Regions from separate parts of the Pseudomonas sp. Irchel s3b6 genome, predicted to be linked through region 1. Evidence: predicted binding sites of a transcription regulator. Region 1 holds the regulator's gene; the other holds the start of a gene.
The links. The regulator LexA, encoded in region 1, represses DNA repair genes until DNA is damaged. The targets are predictions, from matches to a motif close to CTGTNTNNNNANACAG.
Positions count from the first base shown of each region.

Region 2: recN (DNA repair protein RecN) is a predicted target of LexA. The motif match lies at 11,980-11,995, and genes of this name have one in related genera.

Region 1 covers NZ_FYDM01000001.1:128,817-143,972, reverse strand. Annotated here, with positions in the region: gene CKW07_RS00640 (S-methyl-5'-thioinosine phosphorylase) at 1-541, opposite strand, end outside; gene nagZ (beta-N-acetylhexosaminidase) at 554-1,564, opposite strand; gene CKW07_RS00630 (TetR/AcrR family transcriptional regulator) at 1,762-2,469, opposite strand; gene lexA (transcriptional repressor LexA) at 2,721-3,329, shown strand; gene sulA (SOS-induced cell division inhibitor SulA) at 3,340-3,813, shown strand; gene CKW07_RS00615 (hypothetical protein) at 3,920-4,153, opposite strand; gene CKW07_RS00610 (DUF6586 family protein) at 4,305-4,826, opposite strand; gene topA (type I DNA topoisomerase) at 4,969-7,590, opposite strand; gene CKW07_RS00600 (DUF1653 domain-containing protein) at 7,705-7,941, opposite strand; gene fadA (acetyl-CoA C-acyltransferase FadA) at 8,041-9,216, opposite strand; gene fadB (fatty acid oxidation complex subunit alpha FadB) at 9,246-11,393, opposite strand; gene CKW07_RS00580 (hypothetical protein) at 11,947-12,384, opposite strand; gene CKW07_RS00575 (universal stress protein) at 12,489-12,926, shown strand; gene CKW07_RS00570 (ATP-binding cassette domain-containing protein) at 13,116-15,035, opposite strand.
Region 2 covers NZ_FYDM01000005.1:265,476-280,631, forward strand. Annotated here, with positions in the region: gene ftsH (ATP-dependent zinc metalloprotease FtsH) at 1-35, opposite strand, end outside; gene rlmE (23S rRNA (uridine(2552)-2'-O)-methyltransferase RlmE) at 238-867, opposite strand; gene CKW07_RS11830 (YhbY family RNA-binding protein) at 969-1,277, shown strand; gene CKW07_RS11835 (MFS transporter) at 1,287-1,691, opposite strand; gene greA (transcription elongation factor GreA) at 1,720-2,196, opposite strand; gene carB (carbamoyl-phosphate synthase large subunit) at 2,199-5,420, opposite strand; gene carA (glutamine-hydrolyzing carbamoyl-phosphate synthase small subunit) at 5,536-6,672, opposite strand; gene dapB (4-hydroxy-tetrahydrodipicolinate reductase) at 6,931-7,737, opposite strand; gene dnaJ (molecular chaperone DnaJ) at 7,748-8,872, opposite strand; gene dnaK (molecular chaperone DnaK) at 9,184-11,100, opposite strand; gene grpE (nucleotide exchange factor GrpE) at 11,203-11,769, opposite strand; gene recN (DNA repair protein RecN) at 12,021-13,694, shown strand; gene fur (ferric iron uptake transcriptional regulator) at 13,769-14,173, opposite strand; gene CKW07_RS11885 (outer membrane protein assembly factor BamE) at 14,271-14,795, shown strand; gene CKW07_RS11890 (RnfH family protein) at 14,855-15,156, opposite strand, start outside.

The DNA of each region.
Region 1 (15,156 bases):
CGCAACCATCGCGCTCCAGGCGAGCGATCTCGGCAACGGTTTCCAGGCGCGGGCCCTGGGTGCAGGCGTATACGCCATGGCTGCTGTAGGCACAGCCTTCGGCAGCCAGCGCAGCGATCAACTGTTCGCGCAAGGGCTCGCTGTAGGGATAGCTGAAGTCGATATGGGTGACCTGCTCCAGGTCATCGGCAAAGTAGGTGTGCTGACGACCACTGGTGTAGTCGATCAACTGATGGGGCACGCAGAAATGCCCGGTGCCCATCGCCGCGTGAATCCCGCCCACCGCATTGACTGCCAGGATCGCCTGCGCGCCGGCTTGCTTGAGCGCCCACAGGTTGGCGCGATAGTTCACCTGATGCGGCGGGAAGCGGTGCGGGTGGCCGTGACGGGCCAGGAACAGCACTTCACGCCCTGCGTACTCGCCCACCTGAATCTCGGCCGACGGCGCGCCATACGGCGTATCCAGGGCCAACGACCGACGAATGTCCAGACCTTCGAGCTGGGTCAGGCCGGTGCCACCGATAATTGCGTAAACCGTCATTGCAAAAAGTCCTTAATCAATCAGTTGGGCGTCTTTGAGGGCGCCGATGGCTGCGAGCCAGCGGGGATCCTGTCGGTAATCGGTGCTGGCGAAGGCTTGGCCACGCATCCGCGCAATCCGCGCCGACGGCTTGACCTTCATGCGCTGCGCCGCCGTCAGGGCCAGTTCGGCCGCCGCACGATCATTGCACACCAGCCCCATGTCGCAACCGGCCGTCAGGGCCGCCTCGATGCGACTGGCGGCATCGCCCACCACATGGGCGCCGGCCATCGACAGGTCATCGCTGAAAATCACGCCATCGAACTGCAACTCGCCACGCAGAATGTCCTGCAACCAGCGTCGCGAGAAACCGGCAGGCTGGGAATCGACCTGCGGGTAGATCACGTGGGCCGGCATCACGGCCGCCAATTGCTTGCTCAAGCGCGCGAACGGCACCAGGTCATGGGCGCGGATGTCATCCAGGCTGCGCTCGTCATTCGGGATCGCGACATGGGAATCCGCCTCCGCCCAGCCGTGGCCCGGGAAGTGCTTGCCAGTGGCCGCCATGCCGGCGCTGTTCATGCCGCGGATGAAAGCACCGGCCAACAGGGCCGCACGCTCCGGATCGCCCTCGAACGAACGGGTACCCACCACCGCGCTGCGCTGGTAGTCGAGATCCAGCACCGGCGCAAAGCTCAGGTCCAGGCCCACGGCCAATACTTCGGTGGCCATGATCCAGCCACACTGCTCAGCCAGGTATTCAGCGTTCGGATTGTCGGCTATCGCCCGCATGGCTGGCAGACGGACGAAGCCCTGACGCAAGCGCTGCACCCGACCGCCCTCCTGGTCCACCGCCAGCAGCAGGTCCGGACGCACCGCGCGGATCGACGCGCTCAACTCGCGCACCTGACGTGGATGCTCGATGTTGCGCGCAAAAATGATCAGGCCGCCCACTTCGGGCTGACGCAACAACTGGCGATCTTCGGCCGTCAGCCAGGTACCGGCGACGTCCACCATCAACGAGCCTTGCAGGCCAGCAGTCATAGAGATTCCTTGATAACGAAATGCGCGCACGGCGCGTCTTTGAAGGACCCGGCTCGAGGCAGACACACGACCACGCCGCCAAGGGTAATGCCCGGCGCAACGGAGTCGGTAGAGGGAAACGGGAGCAGGTCTGAAACGAGAGTCGGCATGGGCGGCTAGCTTAGCGGATGTCAGCTGCCGCGCCCACCCGTACGCGGTTAAACCTTGGCGGCCACCGGTACCGATTTGCTGCGCGGACGCAATTGGGCCGCGGCCATGGCGTCGTCGGTCACGCCGGTTTCAGCGCGCATGCCCGCGGCCAGGAACGGCACCATCAGGCGCATGACCTGCTCGATGGAGGTGTTGACCCCGAAATCGGTTTCGGCGATAGCCCGCAAGGCCTTGATCCCCGACATGCTGAACGCCGCCGCACCCAACATGAAGTGCACGCGCCAGAACAGTTCGATCGGTGGGATACGCGGGGCGGCTTCGTTGACCAGCATCATGTAGCGGCGGAACACCTTGCCGTACATATCTTCCAGATAACGCCGCAAGTGCCCCTGGCTCTGGCTGAATGCCAGGCCCAGCAAGCGCATGAAGATAGACAGGTCATTGCCGCTGCGTGGCTGCACCACCAGGGCCTGCTCGACGAGGATTTCCAGCAGCTCTTCCAGGCTCGGCTTGTTGTCCGGCCGGGCGGAACGACGCTCCAGCTCACGCTCGAGACTGCTGCAGAACGGACCGAGAAAACGCGAGAAGACCGCCTGGATCAAGGCTTTCTTCGAGCCGAAATGATAGTTCACCGCCGCCAGGTTGACCCCAGCCTTGCTGGTGATCAGACGCAATGAAGTTTCGGCAAACCCTTTTTCCGCGAACAACTGCTCGGCGGCATCAAGAATGCGTTCAACGGTTTCCGACTGGGCCATGGCTACTCCGCCTGACAAACACTTGTTTGAAACATACGTTTCAGTCTGTATCTTGTCAAGTCTACCGGTTCGTTTTGCGAACGCCCAGTCAGCCATTTAACCATATAAACCGCCGGCTGTAGCCGCCCCCGCACCTTGCGGGCCAACGACCTGTCGGTGACCGTCCGGCGACCCTGCGCAAATGGAGGATTGCCAAGCCCACTCCACTGTATATAATTCCAGTCACTGTATAAAAAGACAGAGCGATCGAGATGCTAAAACTGACGCCACGCCAAGCTGAGATTCTGGCCTTCATCAAACGTTGCCTCGAAGACAACGGCTATCCGCCCACCCGCGCGGAAATCGCCCTGGAACTGGGGTTCAAGTCGCCCAACGCGGCGGAAGAACACCTCAAAGCCCTGGCCCGCAAGGGCGCTATCGAAATGACCCCCGGTGCATCGCGGGGCATTCGTATCCCGGGCTTCGAAGCCAAGGCCGACGAGTCCTCCCTGCCGATCATCGGCCGGGTCGCTGCAGGCGCGCCGATTCTCGCCCAGCAGCACATCGAAGAGTCCTGCAACATCAACCCGGCGTTCTTTCATCCACGCGCCGACTACCTACTGCGGGTCCACGGCATGAGCATGAAGGACGTGGGGATTTTCGACGGTGACCTCCTCGCCGTACACACCACTCGCGAAGCCCGCAATGGCCAGATCGTCGTCGCGCGGATCGGCGACGAAGTCACCGTCAAGCGCTTCAAGCGCGATGGCAGCAAGGTCTGGCTGCTTGCCGAAAACCCGGAGTTTGCCCCGATCGAAGTGAACCTGAAAGACCAGGAACTGGTGATCGAAGGCTTGAGTGTCGGCGTCATTCGCCGCTAAAGGAGGCGTTATGCAGTTTCCACACACACCACAACACGCACAACTTCCGCTGTTCGAAGCGTTTCTGGCCCAGCCATTGGCGCCGATCCTCAAAGAGGTGGCCGAGACACCCTGGAGTGCCGAACCCGAAGCCTTCAGTGAGCTGTCGTTACGTGGTGCGGCCGGGAACTGCCTGAACCTTCTGGCCCCTATCCTCAGGGAGCTTAGCCAGGACCAGGACGCCCGCTGGCTGACGCTGATTGCGCCACCGGCCAGCCTGACCCAAGCCTGGTTACGCGATGCCGGCCTGAACCGCGAGCGTATTCTTCTGTTGCAGCCAAGCGGAACACAAAGCGCCCAGCAACTGGCCTGCGAAGCCTTGCGCCTGGGCCGCAGCCACACGGTCGTCAGCTGGCTGAACCCGCTAAATGGCAGCGCACGGCAACAGTTGATCAGCGCCGCCCGTATCGGGGATGCACAGAGCCTGAATATTCGCTTGGGTTAAGTGACGCGCAATGCGTACTTGAAGGATGCAGGGCTTCTCCAGAACAGAGAAGCCGATCTGTCACAATAACGTGCAATGATGCTTCAGGAAAAACCGACAAACGGAATCAATGAAGAATCCGCGGCCCTTCTTCCTTCTCGAATTCGCCTTCGACCAAGCGCCCGGCCATCTGCACGCCCACGCTCAACATCGCCTTGGCGACCTCGACGTGCTGGCCTTGCAGGAACGCCTTGGCGTCTTCAGAGAAGTCCAGCGTCACCAGAGAACCCTCGTCCTCAGCCCTACGCAGCTCAATACGGCCGTCTGGCAGTTCGACAATTTCTAGAAAGGACGTTGGCATAAAGGTCTGTTCTCCACGAAAGGCGGGGATTATATAGGCATCGACGCTGCTTCGCTCGGGATCTTGACCGGCTGCATGTCACCGAAACCACTGTTTGCGATCATCCCTGATCCATGGCCACACTTGAGCGATCAGCGCATCGCGCGGACACTCAACACTCGTTCAGCCCTTCGCGAAAGCGTAATGCCAGGCTTTTAAGGTTCTGGCGCCAGCTCTCAAGTTCTTCCCTGCTCAACTCCGTCGGCGCTTCGTCATCAAGGCTCACCGCCACAATCAACGGCTGCGTCACGTCGCCTTTAGGTTTGTGCGGTGCGCGGGGTGGCTGAAACAGCGCGGCATGGGCGGCTATCAGCTTTGCCAGCCAGGTTTCGGGGTTATGCGCCAACTCGACCATTTCAGCCATTTCCGGAATGGCAATGGTCTCGAGCACCTCACGGGTCAGCAGCAGTTCTGCCCGTGGCGCATTGGCCTGAGGCAACCGGTAAAAACCGGCAATCTCATGGCACAAACCCAGCAACGCACCATACAAATGAAACAGCGCCGATTCGCGCCCGGCCTGAATCAGCGCCAGGGAGTTCATCGCCCGCCCCTCTTCCGCTCGGGCCAACGCCTCGAGCGACAGGCCGGCGAAGTAAATTTTCTGATTGGTGCGGGTATAGAGCTCAAAGGCCATGACGGCAGTCTCCACAACGAAATAAGACGCATGATGCAGGTCAGACAGTGTCGTGGATCGGACGAGCTGACTGCAAGCCCAAAACAAAGGCCGCAGGCCAACCCGAGGGTTTGCATGCGGCCTTTGGTATCACGCTGCCTGGTTACTTGGCTACGCGCTTGTCTTCAACCACCCACTTGCCGCCGTCGTAGAACGCTTTCCAGCCGGTAGGCTTGCCTTCGACTTCGGTCTGCACGTACTGCTCCTTGGTCTTGCGGCTGTAGCGAATCACCGCTGGACGACCCTCCGGATCCTTCTTCGGCGCCTCGCACAGGAAGTGGTACTTCGGATCGATCTCATCCTTGTGCGGCACGATCTCGATCACCAGCGGAGCACGGGTCTCGCGGTTTTTCGGGAACTGGCTGGCCGCCAGGAACAGGCCGGAAGCACCGTCACGCAGAATGTAAGTGTCGTTGACCTTCTCGCACTTGAGCTCAGGCATCTTCACCGGGTCCATCTTCGGCGGCGCCGCATCACCGCTTTTCAGCAGCTTGCGGGTGTTCTTGCAGGTGGCGTTGGTGCACCCGAAGAACTTGCCGAAACGACCGGTCTTGAGCTGCATTTCACTGCCGCACTTGTCGCATTCCAGGCTCGGGCCTTCGTAGCCCTTGATGCGGTAGCTGCCTTGTTCGATTTCGTAGCCGTCGCAATCAGGATTGTTACCGCAGATGTGCAGCTTGCGCTTCTCATCCAGCAGGTAAGCATCCATCGCGGTGCTGCAGATCGGGCAACGGTGCTTGCCACGCAGCACCAGCGACTCCGACTCACCCTCGTCGTCCGCGGCGATCTCGTCGCCCGGCACCAGGTTGACGGTGGCCTTGCAGCGCTCTTTCGGCGGCAGGCTGTAGCCCGAGCAACCGAGGAACACGCCGGTCGATGCGGTGCGAATCTGCATCGGACGGCCGCAGGTCAGGCACGCAATATCGGTCATGACCGGCTGGTTGGCACGCATGCCGCTTTCCGGGCTCTCGGCCACTTCGAGTTTCTTCTTGAAGTCGCCGTAGAATTCGTCGAGCACGCTCTTCCAGTCACGCTCGCCCTGGGCGACGTCATCGAGGTTCTCTTCCATGCCGGCGGTAAAGCCGTAGTCCATCAGGTTCGAGAAGCTCTCGGACAGACGCTCGGTGACGATGTCACCCATCTTTTCCGAATAGAAACGACGGTTATGCAGGGCGACGTAGCCGCGGTCCTGGATGGTCGAGATGATTGCCGCGTAGGTCGACGGACGACCGATACCGCGCTTTTCCATTTCCTTGACCAGGCTCGCTTCCGAGTAACGCGCCGGCGGCTTGGTGAAGTGTTGGCTTGGATCGAGCTTGATCAGCTTGAGCACGTCGCCCTGAGCCATGTCCGGCAGTACGTCGTCGTCGCCCGGCTTGGCGATTTGCGGCATGACGCGGGTGTAACCGTCGAACTTCAGGATGCGGCCCTTGGCGCGCAGCTCGAAGCCGCTGGCAGCGACGCTGACGGTGGTCGACAGGTATTTGGCAGGCAGCATCTGGCACGCGACGAATTGGCGCCAGATCAGCTCGTAGAGACGCTCAGCGTCACGCTCCATGCCCGACAGCTTGCTTGGGTCGGTATTCACGTCAGAAGGACGAATCGCTTCGTGAGCCTCTTGCGCGCCTTCCTTGCTGCTGTAGACATTCGGGGTTTCCGGCAGGTACTTGCCGCCGAATTCGCCTTCAATATAAGTACGGGCCATCGCCACGGCATCGGCCGAGAGGTTGGTCGAGTCGGTACGCATATAGGTGATGTAGCCGGCTTCATACAAACGCTGGGCCATCATCATGGTTTTCTTCACGCCGAAGCCCAGGCGGTTACTCGCGGCCTGTTGCAGGGTAGACGTGATGAACGGGGCCGACGGCTTGCTGCTGGTCGGCTTGTCTTCGCGCTTGGCGATGGTGTAGCTGGATGCCTTGAGCTTCTCCAGCGCGGCCATGGCCTGGGCTTCGTTGAGCGGCTTGAAGGCTTCGCCGTTTTCACGGGCCACTTCAAAGCGCACATTGGCGCCCTTGGCGGTGCCGAGGTCAGCGTGGACTTCCCAGTACTCTTCCGGGTTGAACGCGCGAATCTCGCGCTCACGCTCCACCACCAGCTTCACGGCAACCGATTGCACACGGCCGGCCGACAGACCGCGGGCGATCTTGGCCCACAGCAGCGGCGAGACCATGTAACCCACCACGCGGTCGAGAAAACGACGTGCCTGCTGGGCGTTGACACGATCGATGTCCAGCTCGCCTGGCTGGGAGAAGGCTTCCTGGATCGCCTTCTTGGTGATTTCGTTGAACACCACGCGCTTGTAGCGGCTGTCGTCACCACCAATGGCTTCGCGCAGGTGCCAGGCAATAGCTTCCCCCTCGCGGTCCAAGTCGGTTGCGAGATAGATGGTGTCAGCATCCTTGGCGAGCCGGCGCAGCTCTTCGATGACCTTTTCCTTGCCCGGGAGGATCTCGTACTTGGCTTTCCAGCCATGATCCGGATCGACACCCATGCGCGCGACCAGCTGCTTGCGCGCCTTTTCCTTGGGCGATAGCGCCGGCACTTCACCAGCAGCCGCCTTGCCACGCTTGGCGGCAGGCTCTTTGCTGGCGCTAGCCGAACCGCTGGTGGGCAGGTCTCGGATATGGCCGATACTCGACTTCACCACGTATTCGTTGCCCAAATACTTGTTGATGGTCTTGGCCTTAGCCGGGGATTCCACAATGACCAGCGATTTGCCCATGGATCAGAAAATTCCTGAATTCTAGAAGTGAAAGGCGGTTGGCGCCTGACGCGGCACCGCTATATATAGTGGCAACAAGGTGAGGTCAAGCGCAGGGTTCTGCGCGCCCTGCCCTTATGGCCTTGAAAAAAGGCTCGGCTCGGCCTGCACCAAAGCAAAGCGTGGGACCTGCTCGCCGTCAACTTCGACCGACTCCAGGAACATGCTCAAGGGACGCACCCAAAAGCCGTAATCACCATACAGGGCTTGGTAGAAGACCACTTCTTCTTCGGTCTCGGAGTGCCGCGCAACACTGAAAACACGGTACTGCGGACCTTTGTAATGCTGGTAGAGCCCTGGTTGTATCGGCATGCTTTGGGCCTCGCTGAAATCCAATCAAATAAAAAACAAAAAAATCTTCAGAAAAACAAAAACCGGGGCACTTGGCCCCGGCTTCCGTCAACGCAACGCTTAAACGCGTTCGAAGACGGTGGCAATGCCCTGGCCGAGGCCAATGCACATGGTCGACACACCGAAGGTGCCGCCATTTTGCTTCATTACATTGAGCAACGTGCCGGAGATACGCGCGCCAGAGCAACCGAATGGGTGGCCCAGGGCGATCGCGCCGCCGTGCAGGTTAACCTTCTCGTTCATCTTGTCGAGCACTTTCAGATCTTTCAGCACTGGCAAGGCCTGCGCTGCAAAAGCTTCGTTGAGCTCGAAGAAGTCGATATCGGAAATACCCAGACCCGCGCGCTTCAATGCTTTCTGTGTAGCCGGTACTGGACCATAGCCCATGATCGCCGGATCCACACCCGCCACCGCCATCGAACGGATCACCGCCATTGGCTGGATACCCAGGTCCTGGGCACGCTGCGCCGACATCACGATCATGCACGAAGCACCATCGGTGATCTGCGACGAAGTACCAGCTGTCACGGTGCCACCCTTCGGATTGAACGCCGGCTTCAGAGCCGCCAGGCTTTCCAGGGTGGTTTCCGGACGAATGGTTTCGTCGTAGTCGAACAGTTTCAGGAAACCGTTCTCGTCGTAGCCCTGCATCGGGATGATTTCGTCCTTGAACTTGCCTTCCACGGTCGCCTTGTGGGCGAGTTGGTGGGAGCGCACGCCAAAGGCATCCTGCTGCTCGCGAGTGATGCCGTGCATCTTGCCCAGCATTTCCGCGGTCAGGCCCATCATGCCCGAGGCTTTCGCCGCGTACAGCGACATGTGCGGGTTAGGATCGACACCGTGCATCATGCTCACGTGACCCATATGCTCGACGCCGCCCACGACGAATACGTCACCGTTGCCGGTCATGATCGCTTGCGCCGCGGTGTGCAGGGCACTCATGGAGGAGCCACACAGGCGGCTGACGGTCTGGCCGGCAGCGGTGTGCGGGATCTGGGTCATCAGGGATGCCATGCGGGCGATGTTCCAGCCCTGCTCCAGGGTCTGGTTCACGCAGCCCCAGATCACGTCTTCGACTTCGCTCGGGTCGACCTTGACGTTGCGTTCCAGCAATTTGCTGATCAGGTGCGCCGACATGTCTTCAGCGCGGGTGTTGCGGTGCATGCCGCCCTTGGAGCGGCCCATCGGAGTACGACCGAAGTCGACAATCACGACGTCTCTTGGATTCAAGCTCATAAATATTCTCGCTCTAGTCGTTTGGGCGCTTAACCGAAGAAGCTCTGGCCGTTCTTGGCCATCTCGCGCAGCTTCGCGGTCGGGTGGTACAGCGCGCCCAAATCAGCGTACTGGTCAGCCAGGGCAACGAATGCTGCAACACCGAGCGAATCGATGTAGCGCAGCGCGCCACCACGGAATGGAGGGAAACCAATACCGTAGACCAGACCCATGTCGGCTTCGGCAGCGGTTTCGACAATGCCGTCTTCCAGGCAACGCACGGTTTCCAGGCACAGCGGGATCATCATCCAGTTGATGATGTCTTCGTCGGTGACTTCGCGCTGCTCGTAAACGATCGGCTTGAGCACTTCCAGCACCGACGGGTCGGCCACTTTCTTCTGCTTGCCGCGCTTGTCGGTCTCGTAGGCGTAGAAGCCCTTGCCGTTCTTCTGGCCCAGGCGCTTGGCTTCGTAGAGCACGTCAACGGCCGAACGACGGTCGTCCTTCATGCGGTCCGGGAAGCCCTCGGCCATCACGTCACGACCGTGGTGGCCGGTGTCGATGCCGACTACGTCCATCAGGTACGCCGGGCCCATCGGCCAGCCGAATTTTTCCATGATCTTGTCGATACGGACGAAGTCCACACCGGCGCTGACCAGCTTGGCGAAACCGCCGAAGTACGGGAACAGCACGCGGTTGACCAAAAAGCCCGGGCAGTCGTTGACGACGATCGGGTTCTTGCCCATTTTCTTGGCGTAGGCAACGGTGGTAGCAACAGCCAGCTCGCTGGACTTCTCACCACGGATGACTTCCACCAGCGGCATCATGTGCACCGGGTTGAAGAAGTGCATGCCGACGAAGTTTTCCGGACGCTTGAGGGCCTTGGCCAGCAAGGTGATGGAAATGGTCGAGGTGTTCGAGGCGAGGATGGTGTCCTCTTTGACCTTGTCTTCAACTTCAGCCAGTACGGCTTGCTTGACCTTCGGGTTCTCGACCACGGCTTCAACCACCAGGTCCACGTGACCGAAGTCACCGTAGGACAGGGTCGGACGAATGCCGTTGAGCACTTCAGCCATTTTCGCGGCGGTCATGCGGCCTTTGTCAACGCGGCCAACCAGCAGCTTGGCGGCTTCGGCCAGACCCTGCTCGATACCGTGCTCGTTGATGTCCTTCATCAGGATCGGCGTGCCTTTGGACGCCGACTGATAGGCGATACCGCCACCCATGATGCCGGCGCCCAATACGGCGGCCTGCTTCACGTCCTTGGCGATTTCGTCGTAGGCCTTGGCCTTTTTCTTCAGCTCCTGATCGTTCAGGAACAGACCGATCAAGCTCTGCGCGGCAGAGGTCTTGGCCAGCTTGACGAAACCTGCAGCTTCGACTTCCAGTGCCTTGTCGCGACCGAAGTTCGCGGCTTTCTGAATGGTCTTGATCGCTTCAACCGGTGCCGGGTAGTTCGGGCCCGCCTGGCCGGCCACGAAACCCTTGGCGGTTTCGAACGACATCATTTGTTCGATGGCGTTGAGCTTGAGTTTTTCCAGCTTTGGCTGACGCTTGGCCTTGTAGTCAAATTCGCCGCTGATGGCGCCCTTGATCAGGCTCAATGCGGCGTCCGCCAGCTTCTCGGGAGCAACCACGGCATCGACGGCGCCAACCTTCAGCGCGTCTTCAGCACGGTTTTCCTTGCCAGCGGCAATCCACTCGATGGCGTTGTCGGCACCGATGATGCGCGGCAGGCGCACGGTACCGCCGAAACCTGGGTAGATGCCCAGCTTGACTTCCGGCAGGCCGATTTTCGCGCTGGAGGCCATGACGCGGAAGTCCGCCGCCAGGCACATTTCCAGACCGCCACCCAAGGCGATGCCATTGATCGCGGCGACGGTCGGAACATTGAGGTCTTCGAAATCGCTGAAGATCTTGTTGGCTTCGAGATTGCCAGCAACCAGCTCTGCATCCGGCAGCTTGAAGTTGTCGACGAATTCGGTGATGTCGGCGCCGACGATGAAGACGTCTTTACCGCTGCTGACGATCACACCCTTGACCGACGCATCTGCCTTGATGGCGTCCACGGCCTGACGCAATTCGTTCAGGGTTAGACGGTTGAACTTGTTGACGGACTCACCCTTGAGGTCGAACTTCAGTTCGACGATGCCACTTTCAAGAGCCGTAACCGTGATGGCTTTACCTTCGTAAATCATCAACTGATCTCCACGATATGGAAGCTGAACAGTACACGTCGGACGCTGATGTTCTGGCTCGGCATGGACATATACGTCGATGCTGACACCATTCCACCAGGCACACCCGCCAACGCGATAGTCGGGATTCTGTAGGAGCGGTCTGAAATACAAACGCTCAATTCATACGCCCGTTTGATTTGGGTACGCCACCTTCACGGAATTTCCGACAATTGTCAATCGCCCAAAATGCGGGTTGAAACTCGACTTTGCAGTCATTTCCGTAACGCGAAGAGCCGCAACACGCCGAAGCCTGTACAGACATTCATAGAATCAATATTTAGAAACGTCGCCCTAATCCGACGCAACGTGCGCTCAAGCAGCTACGCTGGCAGGACTTGAAGGAAAAAGATCAACGCTTTGGGCGAATACCCGGCGTGAGATCGGACCGAACCCGATTGCCGGCCTGCCTGGCCAACTCCAGCCCGATGATGATGTCGGGCTTTTTATGCCCCGCCATAAACACGCCCCCCGCGGCGGCCAGCCAAGCCTGCCGCCACGGGGAGCGAAGTATTCAGGCGAGCGCCTTGAGCGTGGCATCGATGTGCTGCAACACCTCAACCTCGCCCTTCTCGCCCCAATACAGAGTAATCATCTGTTTGTCGGCCTCGACCTTGTACACGTTGGCCGGCAACTTCTCGAAATGAATCAGTAACGCCCGATCCTCGCAGACCTCCTGCCACTGATTGACCCAAACCCCCGGGGTCTTTTGCCAGTAACTCCAGCACGCCGGCCGATTGCCGCGCCGTGGCCGATGGTACTGCGCACAGGGGCTGGGCGGCTCGGGCGCCAGCCAGTGGGGCCACACCTGGGGCGCCAGTTGCATGGCCAGGCCAATGCGCCGAGCCTCCATGCGCAGCGCCATCTGGCCACCCTGGCGACGTGATGGCCGAAGCCACGCCAAGGGGCTCAGCACCACTGCAAGGATTGACACCACTATCCAGACCGTCATATCTGTACTCCCGATTCTTGATGAGCGAATTGATCCCTGTCGAAAACCATTCGCTTGAAACCAGCCATACTTACCCTTATCGCAATCCTCAGGAGGAGCACCTCATGCCCTACCACCATATTCTGGTCGCCGTAGACCTAACCGAAGAGTGCGATCCTGTGATTCACCGCGCTCGCGAGCTGTCGGTCAGCAACAGCGCCAAACTGTCCCTGGTGCACATCGTCGAACCGATGGCCATGGCCTTTGGTGGTGACGTGCCGATGGACCTGTCGCAATTGCAACAACAGCAGTTCGACCAGGCCAAGGAGCGCCTCGAGCGCCTGATCAACAAATACCCCGAGCTTTCCAAGGAAAACAGCCACCTGACCTACGGCCAGCCACGCCAGGAAATCCACCATTTCGCCAAGGAGCAAGGTTGTGACCTGATTGTCGTCGGCAGCCATGGTCGTCACGGCCTGGCATTGCTGCTGGGTTCCACCGCCAACGACGTACTGCACGGCGCGCCGTGCGATGTGCTGGCGGTACGCCTGGTCAAAAGCTGACACGCCCCCTGTAGGAGCGAGCTTGCTCGCGATGAGCCCGAGAACGCCACGCGGGTGTCAGGCTCCCCGCGTCATCGTTGACGACCATCGCGAGCAAGCTCGCTCCTACAGCGGATCGAGTCGATCCTGCTGCATACAAAAAGCCCGGCACTCATCACTGAACGCCGGGCTTTTTTATCGCAGGATCACTCAGGCATCCAGCTCGGCCCAACGCTCGACCATCACGTCGAGCTCAGCCTGCAACTGTTCCAGCTGAGCGATCACCGTCGCGGTTTCGGCAGCAGGACGCTGATAGAACCCGGCGTCGGCCATCTGGGCCTCAACCACAGCGATCTGCTGTTCCATGGCCTCGATCTGCCCTGGCAAGGCTTCCAGCTCGCGCTGCAGCTTGTAGCTGAGCTTCTTCTTCGCCGCCGGTGCTTCCTGAACAGCCGGTGCCGGCGCAGGTGCCGCGGTGACCACGGCAGAGTTCAGGTCGGCCTTGCCGGACTTGCTCTCGGTCACGCCCAGCAGGCGCGGCGAGCCACCCTGACGCAGCCAGTCCTGGTAACCACCGACGTATTCACGGACCTTGCCTTCACCTTCGAAGACCAGGGTGCTGGTGACCACGTTATCGAGGAATGCCCGGTCGTGGCTGACCATCAGCACGGTGCCGTTGAAGGTCAGCAGGACCTCTTCCAGCAGCTCAAGGGTTTCCACGTCCAGGTCGTTGGTCGGTTCGTCGAGGACCAGCAAGTTGGCCGGCTTGCTGAACAGCTTGGCCAGCAACAGACGGGCACGCTCACCACCGGACAGCGCCTTGACCGGCGTGCGGGCACGCTGCGGGCTGAACAGGAAGTCGCCCAGGTAGCTCAGCACGTGGCGGCTCTGGCCGTCGATGTCGATGAAATCGCGGCCTTCGGCCACGTTGTCGATCACGGTCTTTTCCAGGTCCAACTGGTGGCGCAACTGGTCGAAGTAGGCCACGTCGATGCGCGTCCCCTCTTCCACGGTGCCGCTGGTCGGCTGCAAGCCGTTGAGCATCAGTTTCAGCAAGGTGGTCTTGCCGGTACCGTTGGCGCCCAGCAGGCCGATACGGTCGCCGCGCTGCAAGACCATGGAGAAATCCTTGATCAGGAACGGGCCGTCCGGGTGAGCGAAGCTGACGTTCTCGAGGACCATCACTTGCTTGCCAGACTTGTCGGCGGTGTCCAGCTGGATATTGGCCTTGCCGGTACGCTCACGACGCTCGCTGCGCTCAACACGCAGGGCCTTGAGGGCACGCACGCGGCCTTCGTTACGGGTGCGACGGGCCTTGATGCCCTGGCGGATCCAGACTTCTTCCTGGGCCAGCTTTTTGTCGAACAGCGCATTGGCGGTTTCTTCAGCCGCCAGTGTGGCTTCCTTGTGCACCAGGAAACTGGCGTAGTCGCCGTTCCAGTCGATCAGGCCGCCACGATCCAGTTCCAGGATGCGCGTGGCAAGGTTCTGCAGGAAGGAACGGTCGTGCGTGATGAACAGCACGGCGCCCTGGAAATCCTTCAGGGCTTCTTCAAGCCAGGCAATCGCACCGATGTCCAGGTGGTTGGTCGGTTCGTCGAGCAGCAGCAGGTCCGGCTCGGAAACCAGGGCTTGTGCCAGCAGGACGCGACGACGCCAGCCGCCGGACAATTCGGCGAGGGTCTTGTCGGCCGGCAATTGCAGACGGCTCAGGGTGCTGTCGACCAGTTGCTGCAAACGCCAGCCGTCGCGAGCTTCGAGGTCGTGCTGGACGTGCATCAGCTTGTCCAGGTCGGCGTCGGTGACGATGTTCTGGCTCAGGTGGTGGTACTGCGCAAGCAGCTCGCCCACACCGTCCAGGCCTTCGGCCACCACGTCGAACACTGTCCGCTCGTCGGCCACTGGCAATTCTTGCGGCAATTCGCCGATCTTGAGGCCAGGGGCACGCCATACAGAGCCGTCATCGGGCTTCTGATCGCCCTTGACCAGCTTCATCATGCTGGACTTGCCTGTGCCGTTGCGGCCGATGATGCACACCCGCTCACCACGGGCGATCTGCCAGGACACCTTGTCCAACAACGGCATAGCGCCGAAAGCAAGGGACACATCGCTGAATTTGAGCAGGGTCATGAGCTTCTCCAAAAACCGGGCGCGCATTCTACCTGACTTGAGGCTCCAGAAGGCCGGCATTTTCACTGCCGAAGCACTCTGCACATTAATTGTTGCGAACTTGTGCCGCCGAACCGGCAAA
Region 2 (15,156 bases), on a different contig from region 1:
GCGATGATCAACCACAGGATAAGATTCTTTGCCATATCGTTCAATTAACTACCCTCTGAAGCAAGCTCCGCAACTGGCGCGCGCCTCGCATGATATTCACCGGCCTAACTTACTACATTACCTACAACTCTGGCAGGCGCCGTCTGTAACCCTTTGTGAAACATTGACTACACAATATTCGTTAATGCTTGTGGGGCGAAATACTAAAAACCTATCACCCCGCAAAAAATCCTCGTTTTACTCACTCCGGCCGCGGTAGCCCCAAGCCAGCATGTATTGCTCGCGAGAGCTGCCACGGGAAGAGTCCGGCTTGATCATCTGGACCTTGTCGAATTTCTGACGAGCGTCCTTCACGTAAGCATCGAACCCTTCGCCCTGAAAAACCTTGATCACAAAATTACCGCCAGGCTTGAGTATCCGAGCCGCCAAATCAAGAGCCAGCTCGCAAAGAAACATGGCTTTTGGCATGTCCACTTCAGGCGTACCACTCATATTGGGGGCCATATCGGAAATCACAAGGTCCACCTGCGAATTACCCACGGCCTCAAGGATCTGAGCGAGCACCTGGTCCTGGGTGAAGTCACCCTGGATGAAAGTCACGTCCGGAATGCTGTCCATTTCCAGGATGTCCGAGGCAATCAGACGCCCCTGACCACCGATCAACCGACTAGTGACCTGCGACCAGCCACCGGGTGCTGCACCGAGGTCGACAACACTCATGCCCGGACGGATCAGCTTGTATTTCTCCTGGACCTCCAGAAGCTTGTAACTCGCACGCGAGCGGTAACCATCCTTCTGCGCCTGCTTCACATAGGGATCATTGACATGTCTTTTCAGCCAACCAAGGCTTGTCTTGGAACGCGCCATTGGGCACCTCGATGATAAGGGTCGTGATTAATTGGGCGGATCCACGCACCCTCGGGTAAAATGGCCGCCATTTTACAGAATCCAGACGAAAGGGTCAGATTATGCCGCTCACTCAAGAGCAGAAGAAACAGTACAAATCCATTGGCCACCATCTGAAACCAGTTTTGACTGTGGCTGACAACGGTTTGACGGAAGGTGTGTTAGCCGAACTGGAACGCGCATTGGGCGATCACGAGCTGATCAAGATCAAGCTCAGCATCCTCGATCGCGAATCGCGCCTGGCTGCCATTGCAGAACTGTGCAAGGTCGGCAAAGCGGATCTGGTACAGGTCATCGGCAAGATGGCGCTGATTTACCGCAAGAACTTCAGCGTAAACAAGCAGCTGTCGAACGTCCATCGCTTCAAGTGATGAAACGGGTCAAGGGTGTGCTTCGCGCACCCTGCCACCCCAACCTGGCACCGGCTGCATGACCAGCAGCAAACCGGAAAAACCCAGGACCAGGTAGCTGAACAGCAACCAATGCTCCGCCTCTGGCCATTCGATGCGCACCACGAAGTACATCGTGCTCGCGTACAGCGCCATCAACAGCAACTGTCCGCGCATATCGAGCCATAGACTGGCAAGGCCCTTGGTCTGAACCAGCACCAAAACCTGAAAAACCACGCACGCCGCTGAAAACCCGACCAGCAGCGCACTCAGCATGCCTGAAATCTCATGGATCAGCAGCGGCGCCAGGCCAATTTGGCCCAGCACCGGCAGCAGACCGACGTGCAACAACCACAGGCCGCCGACCCATAACACCTGGGTCAGCTGCCAAAGCATGGCGCCCGCGCGATGCAGGCGCCTGCCCTCAGACATGGCGGACTTCGACAATCTCGTACTCGATAACGCCACCAGGCGTTTTCACCGCCACCACGTCACCCTCTTCCTTGGCGATCAAGGCGCGGGCCAGTGGCGATCCGACCGAAATCTTGCCAAGTTTGAAGTCAGCCTCATCCTCACCCACGATGTGGTAAGTGACGCGCTCATCAGTCTCGACGTTGGCGATTTCAACGGTGGTGCCGAAAATCACTTTACCGGTGTGAGGAATGGACGTGACATCGATGATGACCTGATTCTGAATCCGGCCTTCAATGTCACGAATCCGCGCCTCGACCATACCCTGCTGCTCGCGAGCAGCATGGTATTCGGCATTTTCCTTCAAATCACCCAGCTCGCGAGCCGTACCGATGTCCTGGCTCAGCTTTGGACGTACGACCTTAGTCAGGTGAGCGTGCTCTTCTTCCAGGGCGCGAGCGCCCTGAACAGTCATGGGGTACTTGGTTATGCTCATGCCTTCAATCCTGCGTGTAGATCCTGCAAGCGGCGCACAGTCTTCTCGGGACCGAACTTCAGCGCTTCACAGATAGCTTCGCCTGCAGCAATGGTGGTGGTGCAGTAAATCTTGTGCTGCAAGGCATTACGACGAATGGAGTAGGAGTCAGCGATCGACTGACGACCTTCGGTGGTGTTGATGATCAGCGTGACTTCGTCATTCTTGATCATGTCGACCACGTGCGGACGACCTTCGGTCACCTTGTTCACACGGCGCACTTTCAGGCCTGCAGCCTCGATCAGCTTGGCAGTACCGGCAGTGGCGACCACTTCGAAGCCCAAGTTGATCAGATCACGGGCTACGCCTGCAACCAGCGGCTTGTCATCGTCACGCACACTAATGAACGCAGTACCGCCGGTCGGCAGCACTTCGCTGGCACCCATCTGGGCCTTGGCGAAGGCTTCGCCGAAGGTGTCGCCCACACCCATCACTTCGCCCGTGGACTTCATCTCTGGGCCGAGGATCGGGTCAACGCCAGGGAATTTGGCGAACGGGAACACCGCCTCTTTCACGCTGTAGAAGTTCGGAATGATTTCCTTGGTGAAGCCGATTTCCTTCAGGGTCTTACCGGCCATGACGCGAGCCGCGATCATTGCCAGGGAAACACCGATGCACTTGGAGACGAACGGTACGGTACGGGATGCACGCGGGTTGACTTCGATGACGTAGATGTCCTCGCCCTGCAGCGCCAACTGAACGTTCATCAGGCCGACTACGCCCAACTCCAGCGCCATCTTCTTGACCTGCTCGCGCATCTCGTCCTGGATGTGCAGCGGCAGCGAGTACGGCGGCAGCGAGCATGCGGAGTCACCGGAGTGAACGCCGGCCTGCTCGATGTGCTGCATGATTGCGCCGATCACCACGTCCTTGCCGTCGCAGACCGCATCCACGTCCATTTCGATGGCGCAGTTGAGGAAGTGGTCCAGCAGCACAGGGCTGTCGTTGGAAACCTGAACCGCTTCACGCAGGTAGCGCTTGAGTTCTTCTTCCTCGTAGACGATTTCCATCGCCCGGCCGCCCAACACGTAGGACGGACGCACCACCAGCGGGTAGCCGATCTTGCCAGCGGCACGAATGGCTTCGTCTTCGCTGCGCACGGTGGCGTTTGGCGGCTGACGCAGGTTCAGGCGCTGGACCATTTGCTGGAAACGCTCACGGTCTTCAGCACGGTCGATGGCGTCAGGGCTGGTGCCGATGATCGGCACGCCAGCCGCTTCCAGGGCGCGAGCCAGCTTCAACGGAGTCTGGCCGCCGTACTGGACGATCACGCCTTTCGGCTTCTCGACGCGCACGATTTCCAGCACGTCTTCCAGGGTCACTGGTTCGAAGTACAGGCGATCGGAGGTGTCGTAGTCGGTGGACACGGTTTCCGGGTTGCAGTTGACCATGATGGTCTCGTACCCGTCATCGCGCAGCGCCAGTGCCGCGTGAACGCAGCAGTAGTCGAACTCGATGCCTTGGCCGATACGGTTCGGACCGCCACCCAGGATCATGATCTTGTCGCGACCCGATGGCGCCGCTTCGCACTCTTCTTCGTACGTCGAGTAGAGGTAAGCGGTATCGGTAGCGAACTCGGCAGCGCAGGTGTCAACGCGCTTGTAGACCGGGAAAACTTCCAGCTTGTGGCGATGCGCACGCAAGCTCTTCTCGGTCACGCCCAGCAGCTTGGCCAGACGCTGATCGGAGAAGCCTTTGCGCTTGAGGCGGAACATCAGGTCTTTGTCGATCGCCGACAGACCCAGGGTCTTGACCTTCTCTTCTTCCTTGATCAGATCTTCGATCTGCACCAGGAACCAAGGGTCGATCATGTTCATGCCGAAGATTTCTTCGACCGTCATGCCAGCGCGGAAGGCGTCAGCCACGTACCAGATACGTTCGGCGCCCGGCACGGTCAGTTCGCGCTTGAGCACGCTCATGCTTTCCGGGTTGCTCAGGTCGAGCTTCTCGTCCAGACCGCAAACGCCGACTTCCAGACCGCGCAGGGCTTTCTGCAGGGACTCCTGGAAGGTCCGGCCGATGGCCATGACTTCACCGACCGACTTCATTTGAGTGGTCAGGCGGGCGTCAGCCTTGGCGAACTTCTCGAAGGCGAAGCGTGGCAGCTTGGTCACGACGTAGTCGATGGACGGCTCGAAAGACGCCGGGGTCTTGCCACCGGTGATGTCGTTCGACAGCTCATCCAGGGTGTAGCCCACCGCCAGCTTGGCAGCGACCTTGGCGATCGGGAAGCCGGTAGCTTTCGAGGCCAGCGCCGAGGAACGGGATACACGCGGGTTCATCTCGATGACGACCATGCGACCAGTGTTCGGGCAGATGCCGAACTGGACGTTGGAGCCGCCGGTTTCCACGCCGATCTCGCGCAGTACCGCCAGGGAGGCGTTACGCAGGATCTGGTATTCCTTGTCGGTCAGGGTCTGTGCCGGCGCCACGGTGATCGAGTCACCGGTGTGCACGCCCATCGGGTCGAAGTTTTCGATCGAGCACACGATGATGCAGTTGTCCTTCTTGTCGCGGACAACCTCCATTTCGTACTCTTTCCAGCCGATCAGGGATTCGTCGATCAGCAGCTCTTTGGTTGGCGACAGGTCCAGGCCGCGGGCGCAGATTTCTTCGAATTCTTCACGGTTGTAGGCAATACCGCCACCAGTGCCGCCCATGGTGAAGGACGGACGGATGATGCACGGGAAGCCGAGCTTCTCGAGGACCGCATTGGCCTCTTCCATGCTGTGGGCGATACCGGAACGCGGGCACGCCAGGCCGATGGATTTCATCGCCTTGTCGAAACGCGAGCGGTCTTCAGCCTTGTCGATGGTGTCGGCATTGGCACCGATCATCTCTACGCCGAACTTCTCCAGAACGCCTTCGCGCTCCAGGTCCAGGGCGCAGTTCAGAGCGGTCTGGCCGCCCATGGTCGGCAGCAGCGCGTCCGGACGCTCTTTCTCGATGATCTTGGCAACGGTCTGCCACTTGATCGGCTCGATGTAGGTGGCGTCGGCCATGGCCGGGTCGGTCATGATGGTGGCCGGGTTGGAGTTCACCAGAATGACGCGGTAACCCTCTTCGCGCAGGGCCTTGCAGGCCTGGGCGCCGGAGTAGTCGAATTCGCAGGCCTGGCCGATAACGATCGGGCCAGCGCCGAGAATCAGGATACTTTTAATGTCTGTACGTTTTGGCATGGGTTTGTCACTCAAATCCGCAGGTCAGTCGGCAAGCCGTCTTGTTCAATCTCTGACTTGAGGGGGCCGCCGGTGTCGGGACCACCCTCAAGCTTTGCTACATCAAGGCGAGCGATCAGCGTCGCTTGGCCATCTCGTTGATGAAGCGATCGAACAATGGCGCTACGTCGTTCGGGCCAGGGCTGGCTTCCGGGTGACCCTGGAAGCTGAAGGCGCTCTTGTCGGTACGCTCGATACCTTGCAGGGTGCCGTCGAACAGCGATTTGTGAATCGCGCGGACGTTGGCTGGCAGGGTCGCTTCGTCTACGGCAAAACCGTGGTTCTGGCTGGTGATCATCACCACACCGCTGTCCAGGTCCTGGACGGGGTGGTTGGCACCGTGGTGGCCGTGACCCATTTTCAGGGTCTTGGCGCCGGAGGCCAGGGCCAGCAACTGGTGACCCAGGCAGATGCCGAATACCGGAATCTCGGTCTCCAGCACGTCCTTGATCGCCTGGATCGCGTAGTCGCAAGGCTCCGGGTCACCCGGGCCGTTGGACAGGAACACGCCGTCCGGCTTGAGCGCCAGCACATCGGCGGCTGGCGTCTGGGCCGGCACCACGGTCACGCGGCAACCGCGCTCGACCAGCATGCGCAGGATGTTCACTTTGACGCCGTAGTCGTAGGCCACCACGTGGTACGGCAACTCGGAGGCTTCGATGGTCGCGTGGCTGTCGGTTTTCAGATCCCAGACAGTCGAACGCCACTCGTAGGTGTCCTTGGTGCTGACGACTTTCGCCAGGTCCATGCCTTTGAGGCCTGGGAAGCCTTGGGCAGCGGCGATGGCCGCTTCTTCGGAAATGTTGTCACCGGCCATGATGCAGCCGTTCTGCGCGCCTTTCTCACGCAGGATGCGCGTCAGGCGGCGGGTGTCGATACCGGCGATGGCCACAACGTTGTTGGCCTTCAGGTAGTCGGACAAGGACATCGTGTTACGCCAGTTGCTCGCCACCAGTGGCAGGTCCCGGATGACCAGGCCAGCAGACCAGACGCGATTGGACTCGGCATCTTCCGGCGTGGTGCCGGTGTTGCCGATGTGCGGGTAAGTCAGGGTAACGATCTGTTGGGCGTAGGAAGGATCGGTAAGGATTTCCTGATAGCCGGTCATGGCGGTGTTAAACACCACCTCTCCAACGGTTTGACCGTCGGCTCCAATGGCTTCGCCGCGAAAAATGCTGCCATCAGCAAGGGCGAGTATGGCTGGCTTAGTCAAGAAGACCTCCCGTAAATAAAGCCTGAAGGGGCGATCGCAGGTTGCAAAAAAGCGGAGTGACGTATGGACACGTCACCCCGCTTCTTCACTGAATTATTCTGCGCGCTTTTAGTGGACACACTAAAGCTGTAGCTTACAGAAAAAGGCTTTTTTGGTCCACCGCTAATGAGCCTTAAAGGCAGGAGAATGCGACAGGACGTCGCGTAGCGGCTGAAACGGGGCCCGAAGCATGAGTTCGAACCCCGTCGGTGGCGCATCTTACCGCAAGTCGAGCACATCCTGCATGTCATAAAGACCCGGCTCGCGACCATCAAGCCACAACGCAGCACGCACCGCCCCCTTGGCAAAGGTCATGCGGCTGGACGCCTTGTGAGTGATCTCCAGTCGCTCACCCTCGCAGGCGAACAGCACCGTATGATCACCGACCACATCCCCACCACGAACCGTGGCGAAGCCTATGGTTTCACGCTCACGAACACCGGTATGACCTTCACGCCCATAGACCGCGACCTTCTGCAGGTCACGATCCAGCGCCTCGGCGATTACCTCGCCCATGCGCAGGGCCGTACCTGAAGGCGCGTCGATCTTGTGCCGGTGATGGGCTTCGATGATTTCGATATCGGCATCATCGCCCAGCACCCGAGCCGCCATATCCAGCAACTTGAGCGAGAGGTTCACACCGACACTGAAATTGGCCGCGAACACGATGGGAATGTCCTTGCCCGCCTCAGCCAGCAACTGCTTCTGAGCAGCGTCCAGCCCCGTCGTGCCGATGACCATGGCCTTGCCCGCCTTGCGGCAAAACGCCAGGTTTTTCAGCATGACTTCCGGGAGCGTGAAGTCGATCAACACATCGAACTCTTCAGCCACCGCTTCCAGATTGGCCGACAACGGCACACCGATTCGGCCCAGACATGCCAGCTCGCCGGCGTCCACACCAATCAGCGTACTGCCCGGGCGCACGATTGCCGCCGTCAGGCCGGTGAGCGGCGCGCGCTGCTGCACCGCCTCCACCAGAATCTTGCCCATGCGCCCAGCAGCGCCCATCACAGCTATACGTCGCATACCGGATTCCTTACAGATCGCCGAAGAAACGCTTCACGCCTTCGAACCAACCCGTGGTCTTGGGTGAATGGCTGTTGTCATCCGCCAGGGAGCTACGGAACTCGTCCAGCAGTTCACGCTGACGACGACTCAGGTTGACCGGAGTCTCGACGGCAACACGGCACATCAGGTCACCCGCACCACCACCACGAACCGGCGCTACGCCTTTGCCTCGCACACGGAACTGCTTGCCGGTCTGCGTACCTTCAGGAATCTTCAGCTTGACCCGACCATCCAGGGTCGGAATTTCCAGCTCGCCACCCAGGGCCGCATCGACGAAGCTGATCGGCACTTCGCAGAACAGGTGCTTGCCGTCGCGCTGGAAGATCGCGTGCTCATGCACATTGATCACCACGTACAGGTCGCCTGTCGGCCCACCCTGAGTACCAGCCTCGCCTTCGCCCGAGAGACGGATGCGATCACCGGTATCCACGCCAGCCGGCACTTTCACCGACAGGGTCTTGTACTCTTCGACACGGCCTTCGCCGTTGCAAGAGTTGCACGGGTCGGCAATGATCTTGCCCTGCCCATGGCAGCGCGGGCAGGTCTGCTGCACCGAGAAGAAGCCTTGCTGCATACGCACCTGGCCGATACCGCCGCAGGTCGGGCAGGTCACGGGCGAGGAGCCCTTCTTGGCACCCGAACCGTCGCACGGCTTGCAGTTGACCAGTGTCGGCACACGGATATTCACGGTCGTGCCGCGTACAGCTTCTTCCAGGTTCAGCTCCAGGGTGTAGCGCAGGTCGCTGCCGCGCTGGGCACCGCCACGGGAACCGCCGCGACCACCGCCGAAGAAATCACTGAACACGTCACCGAAGATATCGGAGAAGTTCTGCCCGCCGAAGCCGGCACCGCCGCCACCCATGCTCGGGTCGACGCCAGCATGACCGTACTGGTCGTAGGCCGCGCGCTTGCTGGAGTCGGACAGCACCTCATAGGCCTCGTTGGCCTCTTTGAACATGTCTTCCGACGCTTTGTCGTCAGGATTACGGTCCGGGTGGTGCTTCATCGCCAAGCGGCGGTAGGCCTTTTTCAGGTCTGCCTCGCTCGTGCCACGCTCAACACCCAACACTTCGTAATAGTCACGCTTTGCCATAATTCTTTACACTCTTAAGGACGTCCGGCAAACCCCTCCTGAGCCTTGCCAAACTCGTTGAGCCCCAATACAGGCCCGGACCCAACTCACGTCAATTCAACGATCCTGGTCTTTGATTGCCGCCGGAAATCCGGCTTGCAGATGCGGTATTCATGAGCCGGAAAGCAGGAGCATCCCCGGTCGCACCGCCGAACGCTGTCGCATGCTGTAAAAATTCGTCTACTCCAGACACGCCAACGCGGGAGCAAGCTCCCGCGCGGCGACATCCTACCAGTCACCGCACAAAGGCAGTCAACCGGCCGACCAACAACTTACTTGTGGTCTTTGACTTCTTCGAACTCAGCGTCGACAACGTCGTCAGCCTTTTCAGCCGATTCGCCCTGCTGTGCCGCGCCTTCAGCTGGCTGAGCCTGTTCGGCGTACATCTTCTGCGCCACTGGAGCGGAGACTTTCGACAGCTCTTCAACCTTGGCTTCGATAGCGGCCTTGTCGTCGCCTTTAACAGCGGCTTCCAGGGCAACCACTGCGGCTTCGATTGCAGTCTTCTCTTCAGCAGTCACTTTGTCGCCAGCGTCCGCAACCATTTTGCGCGTCGAGTGAACCAGCGCGTCGCCCTGGTTGCGAGCCGTTGCCAGCTCTTCGAACTTGCGGTCTTCGTCGGCGTTGGTTTCAGCATCACGAATCATCTGCTGAATTTCTTCCTCGGACAGACCGGAGTTAGCCTTGATCACGATCGACTGAGTCTTGCCGGTGGCCTTGTCCTTGGCGCCTACGTGCAGGATGCCGTTGGCGTCGATGTCGAAGGTCACTTCAATTTGTGGCACGCCACGTGGTGCTGGTGGAATCTCGGCCAGGTCGAACTTGCCCAGGGACTTGTTCTGAGCAGCTTGCTTACGCTCGCCTTGCAGCACGTGGATGGTTACAGCGCCCTGGTTGTCGTCGGCAGTCGAGAACACTTGCGATTTCTTGGTAGGAATCGTGGTGTTTTTCTCGATCAGCGCAGTCATCACGCCACCCATGGTTTCGATACCCAGGGTCAGCGGGCTGACGTCGAGCAGCAGCACGTCTTTCACGTCACCGGCCAGTACCGCACCCTGGATGGCAGCACCCATGGCAACCGCTTCGTCCGGGTTCACGTCTTTACGGGCTTCTTTACCAAAGAAGTCGGTAACAGCCTTCTGAACCAGTGGCATACGGGTTTGACCGCCGACCAGGATCACGTCGTCGATCTTGCCAACGTCGATACCCGAGTCTTTCAGAGCGATGCGGCAAGGCTCGATGGTGCGTTGAACCAGGTCTTCCACCAGCGCTTCCAGCTTGGCGCGGGAGATTTTCACGTTCAAGTGCTTAGGACCGGTCGCGTCTGCAGTGATGTACGGCAGGTTGACGTCGGTCTGCAGGCTCGAAGACAGCTCGATCTTGGCTTTTTCAGCGGCTTCTTTCAGGCGCTGCATGGCCAGCGGGTCACCCTTGAGGTTCATGCCGCTTTCTTTCTTGAATTCGTCAACGAGGTAGTCGATCAGACGAATGTCGAAGTCTTCACCGCCCAGGAACGTGTCACCGTTGGTCGCCAACACTTCAAACTGGTGCTCGCCATCCACTTCGGCGATTTCGATAACCGAAACGTCGAAAGTACCGCCACCCAGGTCATAAACGATCACGGTGTGATCGCCCTTGGCCTTGTCCATGCCGTAAGCCAGCGCAGCGGCGGTTGGTTCGTTGATGATACGTTTTACGTCCAGGCCAGCAATACGGCCGGCGTCCTTGGTCGCCTGACGCTGGCTGTCGTTGAAGTAAGCCGGAACGGTAATGACCGCTTCAGTCACGGCTTCACCGAGGTAGTCTTCGGCGGTTTTCTTCATTTTCTTCAGGATTTCAGCCGAGATCTGTGGCGGCGACATTTTCTGGCCGTTCACTTCAACCCAGGCGTCGGCGTTGTCAGCCTTGACGATCTTGTAAGGGACCATCTGAATGTCTTTCTGTACCACTTCTTCGTCGAAGCGACGACCGATCAGACGCTTCACCGCGTACAGGGTGTTATGCGGATTGGTCACGGCTTGACGCTTGGCCGACTGGCCAACCAGGATTTCGCCATCGTTGGCGTACGCGATGATCGACGGCGTGGTACGCGCGCCTTCGGCGTTCTCGATAACTTTTACGTTGCCGTTTTCAAGAATGGAGACGCAGGAGTTGGTAGTCCCCAGGTCGATACCGATAATTTTGCCCATGTTCACTCTCCCGAAACTTTGGATTTGGTTGCCGCAGCAGTGGTGGCTAACTGCGGTAGCACTTAAACGCTTGACTTATAAATGGGGGCCTTGCGGCGGATTTCAAGCCTGCTCGTCAATCGACGGCGCAACCGGCGCCGGGGCCTTGCTGACCACGACCATGGCCGGGCGCAACAGGCGACCGTTGAGCACGTAACCCTTCTGGAACACCTTCAGCACGCTGTTGGGTTCCATGTCGGCGCTTTCCTGCATAGCCATCGCCTGGTGATGCTCGGCGTTGAACGGCTCACCCTCAGGATCGACCGCTTCCAGGTGATAACGCTTCAGGGTGTCCTGGAACATTTTCAGGGTCAGCTCGATCCCTTCGCGCATCGGACGAATGCTTTCGTCATCCGGGTTGGACAGCTCGAGGCCGCGCTCCAGGCTGTCGATGATCGGCAGCAGGTCGCCAGCGAACTTTTCCAGCGCGAACTTGTGAGCCTTCTCTACATCCTGCTCGGCGCGACGGCGGACGTTCTGCAGATCAGCCGCAACACGCAAAGCCTGATCCTGAGCGCCGGCCAGTTGCTCTTCGAGCACTTGCACACGAGCCACCAGGTCTTCACCCGATGTTTCGGGAGCCTGATTGGCGTCTAGATTTTGCGTATCCAGCGTCTGTTCGTCAGCCATAGATTTCTCCTTTCAAAATCGTGCGCGAACTCGACTCGCGCTTCTGCCCCGGTATATGGGGTCGCAATTTGCAGGTTCAAGGGCCTGCCTTGCACCAGGCAGCATTCCCCGCACAAAAACTGCCGACGGGTCATTACAGCGGGTTTTAAAAAAAACCTGGTACCAAGCAAATCGAGCTAAACACGGGCATTGTCAGGCACAAATAAAACACTGTATAAATAACCAGACTTTTTAGCCTGGGAGCGGCCTCTATGCTGGTGCACCTGTCCGTACATAACTACGCCATCGTTGAACACCTCGACCTGGAACTGGATCGCGGGATGAGCGTGATCACCGGGGAAACCGGCGCCGGCAAGTCGATCATGCTCGACGCCCTGGGCCTGACCCTGGGTGATCGCGCCGACAGCGGCGTGGTACGCCCAGGCGCGGACAAGGCAGACATCCTGGCCACCTTCGACCTGGCCGATATTCCGGAAGCCAGCGCCTGGCTGGCCGAGCGCGACCTCGACACCGACGGCCCGTGCATCCTGCGCCGGGTGATCACCGCTGAAGGTCGCTCGCGCGGCTACATCAACGGCAGCCCCTGCCCCCTTGGCGACCTCAAGGCCCTCGGCGAACTGCTGATCGATATTCACAGCCAGCACGAACACCAGTCGCTGCTGAAAACCGACACCCACCGCCGACTGCTGGACGAGTACGCGGGGGCGACGGACCTTGCCCGCCAGGTGCAGCTTGCGGCCCAGCGCTGGCGCCAGACCCGCCAGGAACTGGAGCGCCTCTCCAACTCCGGCGACGAGCAACGCGCCCGCCACCAACTGCTCAGTTATCAACTCGAAGAGCTGGAAAACCTCGGCCTGGGCGAGAACGAACTGGAGCAGCTTGAGCAAGAGCATAAAAACCTGACCAACGCCGAAACCCTGCTCGGCATTTGCCGACAGGTGGTCGAACAGTGCAGCGAGAGTGATTCGGGCAATGTATTGAACGCCCTGACGGCCAGCCTCAATCGCCTGACCAGCGTGAACAATTCGGTGGGCGCATTGGGCGAAGCCACCAACCTGCTCACCAGCGCACAAATCCAGGTAGAAGAAGCGGTCGGCGAACTGAACCGCTTCCTCGACAACTTCGATGCCGACCCGGCACGCCTCCAGCAACTCGAAGAACGCCTGGACACTATCTACACCCTGGCGCGCAAACATCGAATCCAGCCCACCGAAGTCGCCGAGCTTGCGCAGCGACTGATGGACGAGATCGAGACTCTCAATGCCAACGACGAGTCCATCGAGCGCCTGAGCGAAGAACTGGGGGCATACGCCCGGCACTATCATGAAAAGGCCCGGGAACTGAGCGATCTACGCCACCAGGCCTCGAGCAGCCTGGCCCATGCCGTCGAACAGGAAATCCAGCGCCTGGGCATGCCGGGCGGCCGCTTCACCATCGAGCTACGGCCCAACACCAGCACCGAACTGCTGCCCAACGGCCTTGAGCAGGTCGAACTGCTGGTCAGCGCCAACCCCGGGCAACCCCTCAAGGCCCTGGCCAAGGTAGCCTCGGGCGGTGAGCTGTCGCGCATCAGCCTGGCCATCCAGGTGATCACGGCGCAAACATCACGCATACCGACCCTGGTGTTCGACGAAGTTGACGTGGGCATTGGCGGCCCTACCGCGGAAATTGTCGGCCAACTCCTGCGCCGCCTCGGGGACCGCGGGCAAGTCCTGACCGTCACCCACCTGCCGCAAGTAGCCTCGCAAGGGCATCAGCACCTGTTTGTCCACAAGGTTCGCGGCGACGAAGCCACGCACACCGCCGTGTCCAGGCTGAGCAAGAATGAGCGAATCGAAGAAGTGGCCCGGATGCTGGGCGGCATCGACCTGACCAAGGAATCCCTGGCCCACGCCAGGAAAATGGTCGTGACCGCCAAGAACTAACTCCGCCAGACAGCACGAAGGCGACCCTTGGGTCGCCTTCGTTCGTTTCGCAGGCCAGAACCTGCGCGACATGCTTACTTTTTAGTGCGTACGTACAACACCAAGTTGTGATCCACCAAATCAAAGCCGTGCTTCTCGACGATCGCCTTCTGAAGCTTTTCGATTTCTTCGTCGAAGAATTCGATCACTTCACCGGACTCCACGTTGACCATATGGTCGTGGTGGCCGCCATCCGCCAGCTCGAAGACCGCGTGGCCGCCGTCGAAATTGTGACGGACCACAAGACCAGCGGCTTCGAATTGGGTCAGTACACGGTAAACCGTGGCCAAACCGACATCTTCACCAGCTTCCATCAGTGCCTTGTAGACATCTTCGGCACTCATGTGACGCTGCTCGGTGGAGTCAAGCATTTGCAGAATCTTGACCCGTGGCAGGGTCACTTTGAGGCCTGCTTTGCGTAGTTCGCTATTTTCAACCATGGTCAGCTTTCTCGCGATGCTGCTTCGCAGCTTCTCTTAATGCGGGTATGATCGGCGTTTACGTTGTCCCAGCCAAGATAGTGGAAGTCGCCCACCGATGCAAAACACCAAGCTCTTGCTAACCAGTTTCACCTTCGTGGGACTGCTCGCACTCGCCGGTTGTTCATTCCCCGGGGTTTACAAAATCGACATCCAGCAGGGCAATGTCGTCACGCAGGACATGATAGACCAGTTACGCCCGGGAATGACCCGTCGGCAAGTACGGTTTATCATGGGCAACCCTCTGCTGACCGACACGTTCCATGCCGATCGCTGGGATTACCTGTACAGCTTGCAGCCTGGCGGCGGTGAACGCCAACAGGAACGCGTCAGCGTTATCTTCAACTCGAACGATCAACTGGTCAGCCTGTCGGGCGATTTCATGCCGGGCGTAAGCCGTGACGAGGCCTTGATGGGCAAGGACAGCGGCACTACCGTGGCCACCCCTGTTGAAAACGTCGAACAGCCAAAGCCTGAGAAACCGGTCAAGCCGGGATCGCTGCTGGATCAGATCCAGAAGGACGTCGACGGTGTAGAAACCGTTCCAGTCCCGACGCCAGAACCCCTGGACACCACGCAGTAATTCAGCGCACAAGAAAAAGCCCGGCATGTCCGGGCTTTTTCTTGCCTGTCGCCAGGCGCCTACTTTTCCTGGGCCCGGGCCTGAGCTGCCTTCGCGGCACGCAGTCGACGCACCTCCTTGGGGTCAGCCAGCAACGGCCGGTAAATCTCGAGCCGGTCGCCTGCCTGAACCTGCTGGCTATCAGGATCCGTAACGACCTTGCCAAAGATCCCGACAGGACAGCTCGCCAGATCCAGCCCAGGGAATTGCTCGGCGATCCCTGACTGCAACAGGGTCGCCCGCACCGTTGTACCCGACGCAACCCGAGTTGTGAGCAGCACCTGGCGATCGACAGCGGCATACACCACTTCGACGCTGATCA